Regions from separate parts of the Ensifer soli genome, predicted to be linked through region 2. Evidence: predicted binding sites of a transcription regulator. Region 2 holds the regulator's gene; the other holds the start of a gene.
The links. The regulator HrcA, encoded in region 2, represses chaperone genes, less so after heat shock. The targets are predictions, from matches to a motif close to GTTAGCACTCNCNNNNNGNGAGTGCTAAC.
Positions count from the first base shown of each region.

Region 1: a site for HrcA is predicted at 1,176-1,204, ahead of groES (co-chaperone GroES). Genes of this name have one in related genera too.

Region 1 is NZ_JBHFEI010000001.1:123,136-125,336, forward strand. It holds gene ACEVQ6_RS00490 (bifunctional riboflavin kinase/FAD synthetase) at 1-33, opposite strand, end outside; gene ACEVQ6_RS00495 (TIGR01459 family HAD-type hydrolase) at 58-906, opposite strand; gene groES (co-chaperone GroES) at 1,263-1,559, shown strand; gene groL (chaperonin GroEL) at 1,617-2,201, shown strand, end outside.
Region 2 is NZ_JBHFEI010000001.1:496,693-498,893, reverse strand. It holds gene rph (ribonuclease PH) at 1-426, opposite strand, end outside; gene hrcA (heat-inducible transcriptional repressor HrcA) at 753-1,808, shown strand; partial or broken gene grpE (nucleotide exchange factor GrpE) at 1,902-2,201, shown strand, end outside.

The DNA of each region.
Region 1 (2,201 bases), 370 kb from region 2:
CTCGCGTGTCTCGTTGCGGTGGAAGACTGTCATGGGCGTCGCAATCATGAATGGCTGTCAGGCGAGATGGGGCATCCACCAGGCGGGCGTCGCCCCTTCGGCCTTGAGGAAGGCGGCAAGCTTCGCCTCGTCGGTCCGCTCGCCCGTCATATAGGCCCTGCTGTGGATGCCGCCGCTGATATAGAGAAGATCGAGGCCGAAATCCTGCGCGCCCCTGACGTCGGTCGGCATGCCGTCGCCGACCGCGAGCACCCGGGCCTGCTGGAAGCCCGGCTTCAGGGCCTTGGCGACGGAGAGCGCGGCGCGGTAGATCGCTGGATAGGGCTTGCCGGCGATCAGCGTCTCGCCGCCGAGCTCCTCGTAGAGCTTCGCGACCGCGCCGGCGCACGGGATGAGCTTGTCGCCGCGCTCGACGACGAGATCCGGATTGGCGCAGATGAACGGCACCTTGCGCTTGGCGAGCCCCATCAGCGTGTAGCGATAGTCCTCCGGCGTCTCCGTCGTGTCGTCGAAAAGCCCGGCGCAGACGATGGTCTTTGCATCGTCGGAAGCCGAAAGCTCGACGTCAAGACCCTCGATCAGCGGCAGGTCGCGCTCCGCGCCGATGAAATAGACCTTCCGGGCGGCATCGGCGATCAGCGCGCGGGTGACGTCGCCGGAGGTGACGATGCGGTCATAGGCGGCGTCCGGAACGCCGAGGCCGCGCATCTGCACGGCGACATTGGCGGCGGGGCGCGGCGCGTTGGTCAGCATCACCACCGCCGCGCCGTTCTGACGCGCCTCGACCAGCGCCTCGCAGGCTGCGCCGAACGCCTTCACGCCGTTGTGCATGACGCCCCAGACGTCGCACAGGATGACGTCGTAGCGGCCGGCAATGTCGCGAAGGCTTGAGATCCGAGCGCCCATGAAGGTTTCCGCGTGAGTAAGGACACCGGCTGACATCGCAAGGAAGCGGCGAGAATACAAGCCATTTCTCCGGAAAATCATGGTGTTTTCAGGGGTGGCAAGCTCATCCGCCGGAGCGGATCGCCGGCGACAGCCGGCAGGTCGACGCCGTCATCGCGCCATCCGATCGCGCGCAGGTTCCCTCTCGTTGAAAAAATTTTGTGCCGTCGTCGTCATTGGCGGGCGCGCGATCCTTGACTCTCGTCCGGGCAGTCCTTACATCGACCGTCGCTGGCACTCATCCAAACAGAGTGCTAATCGCCATCCTAGGATCAGGGATCCTGGTCCGCGACGTCATTTGATCGAGGGATTAGACAATGACAACCACGAACTTCCGTCCGCTGCATGACCGCGTCGTCGTACGCCGTGTCGAGTCCGAAGCCAAGACCAAGGGCGGCATCATCATCCCCGACACCGCCAAGGAAAAGCCGCAGGAAGGCGAGATCGTCGCCGTCGGCTCCGGTGCGCGTGACGAGTCCGGCAAGGTCGTGCCGCTGGACGTCAAGGCCGGCGACCGGGTGCTCTTCGGCAAGTGGTCGGGCACCGAAGTCAAGCTCAACGGCGAAGACCTTCTGATCATGAAGGAAGCCGACATCATGGGCATCATCGGCTGATCCTCACCGGTTCGCCTTCCCCTTCAAGACAACAAGAGACATTGGGAGTTTTCTCACATGGCTGCTAAAGATATCAAGTTTGGCCGCAATGCCCGCGAAAAGATGCTGCGCGGCGTCGACATCCTCGCGGATGCGGTGAAGGTCACGCTCGGCCCCAAGGGCCGCAACGTCATCATCGACAAGTCCTTCGGCGCGCCGCGCATCACCAAGGACGGCGTCTCGGTCGCCAAGGAAATCGAGCTCGACGACAAGTTCGAGAACATGGGCGCCCAGATGGTCCGCGAAGTCGCTTCGAAGACCAACGACATCGCCGGTGACGGCACGACGACCGCGACGGTCCTGGCCCAGGCCATCGTCAAGGAAGGCGCCAAGGCGGTTGCCGCCGGCATGAACCCGATGGACCTGAAGCGCGGCATCGACCTCGCCGTCGCCGAAGTCGTTAAGGACCTCCAGGCCAAGGCCAAGAAGATCACCACGCCGGAAGAAGTCGCCCAGGTCGGCACGATCTCGGCCAACGGCGAGAAGCAGATCGGCCTCGACATCGCCGAGGCGATGCAGAAGGTCGGTAATGAAGGCGTGATCACGGTCGAAGAGGCTAAGACCGCCGAGACCGAGCTCGAAGTTGTCGAAGGCATGCAGTTC
Region 2 (2,201 bases):
TTTGAGGCAATCGTGAAGCGCCACCCAGGCGCCGGTGATCGAGGCGGTGCGCGTGCCGCCGTCGGCCTGGATCACGTCGCAGTCGAGCGAAATCTGCCGCTCGCCGAGCGCGGGCAGGTCGACGACGGCGCGCAGCGACCGGCCGATCAGCCGCTGGATCTCCAGCGTGCGCCCGCTCTGCTTGCCCGAGGACGCCTCGCGCTTCATCCGCTCGCCGGTGGCGCGCGGCAGCATGCCGTATTCCGCCGTCACCCAGCCCTTGCCGCCGTTGCGCAGCCATGGCGGTACGCGCTCCTCCAGGCTCGCGGTGCAGAGCACATGCGTGTCGCCGAACTTGACGAGGCAGGACCCTTCGGCGTGCTTCGAGACGTTGCGCTCGAAGGACACCTTGCGCATTTGATCGGTTTTTCTGCCGGACGGCCGCATGACATGCTCCCTGTGGATGCGGCGTGTCCCCCGCATGCGGCCTGTTCGCATGCGCCGACGGGGCCGCCGCGGCATTGACGATCGACGGCCGGGGGCGGGGCTTGCGAGGCAGGACGCGCTTGGCCGTGTTCGCGTGCCTTCTAGCCCAACTCGGCGCGCAAGGGAAATGATCTCGTGGAAACTTGGGCGCGATCCGCCGAAAGAAAGCGATCGCCTTTGCGCAACAGGTGCGAATCCCTTGTATCGCGCCCCGTGAAATGCCTATATTTTCGTGACGATAACGGCGAAGGAGACGATAACGCCAGATGGCAAGCGGAAGGCCCGGAATGATGGAAGGGTTCGGCGCACTCGACGCGCGGTCGCGGGAGATCTTCCGGCGCATCGTCGAAAGCTATCTGGAAAGCGGCGAGCCGGTGGGGTCGCGCAACCTGTCGCGCGTTCTGCCCATGTCGCTGTCTCCGGCCTCGGTGCGCAACGTCATGAGCGACCTCGAGCATCTCGGCCTGATCTATTCCCCCCATGTCAGCGCCGGCCGCCTGCCAACCCAGGTGGGCCTGCGCTTCTTCGTCGACGCCTTCATGCAGGTCGGCGATCTCTCCGCCGAGGAGCGCGCCTCGATCGAGCGGCAGATGCGCGGCGAGCGCGACCAGACGGTGGAATCGGTGCTGACCGGGGCGAGCCAGATGCTCTCGGGCATGTCGCGCGGCGCCGGCATCGTCATCACGGCGAAGAGCGATCCGGTGCTGACCCATGTGGAGTTCATCCGCCTCGGGCCGACCAAGGCCCTTGCCGTGCTCGTCGGCGAGCAGGACCAGGTGGAAAACCGCATCATCGAGCTGCCCGCCGGCGTCACGGGGTCGCAACTGACCGAGGCCGCCAATTTCCTCAACGCCCATCTCGGCGGGCAGACGCTGGACGAGGTGCGCCGCCAGGTCGAGCAGTTGAAGGGTACGGTGCGCCGGGAGCTCGACGCGCTGTCGCAGGCCCTCGTCGAGCAGGGACTGGCGATCTGGGCCGGGGACAACACGGACGGCAAGCCGACGCAGCTCATCATCCGCGGCCGCGCCAACCTGCTCGAGGGGCTCGCCGGAACCGAGGACATCGACCGGCTGCGCCTGCTCTTCGACGATCTCGAGCGCAAGGACAGCCTGATCGAGATCCTCAATCTCGCCGAAAGCGGCTCGGGCGTCAGGATCTTCATCGGCTCGGAGAACAAGCTGTTCTCGCTCTCCGGCTCGTCCTTGATCGTCGCGCCCTATCGCGACGGCGAGGACCGGATCATCGGCGCCGTCGGTGTCATCGGGCCGACGCGGCTCAACTATTCCCGCATCGTGCCGATGGTCGACTACACGGCGCAGCTCGTTTCGCGGCTGTCGCGCTGAGCGCCGGCTTTTCCCGCCGCCCGGCAAAGAACCCTTGATTTTTCGGCGGTGAACCTCGATATCCGCAGCACCCCGTGACAGCACGCCCGTGACAGCACGAATGACAAGACGAATGCGGAGACCGTCATGACCGACGACATCAAGAAGCACGCAGCCGACGCGGCCGAGACCCCCGACGCGGCCGCCCCTGTCGATGCCGAAGCGACCGCGGCCGAAACGCCTGCCGCCGAACCCGATCCGACCGAGGCCGCCCGCAACGAGGCGGCCGAGATGCGCGACCGCTATCTGCGCCTTGCCGCCGAGATGGACAATCTGCGCCGGCGCACCGAGCGCGACGTCAAGGATGCCAAGTCCTACGCGGTCGCGAGCTTTGCCCGCGACATGCTGTCCGTG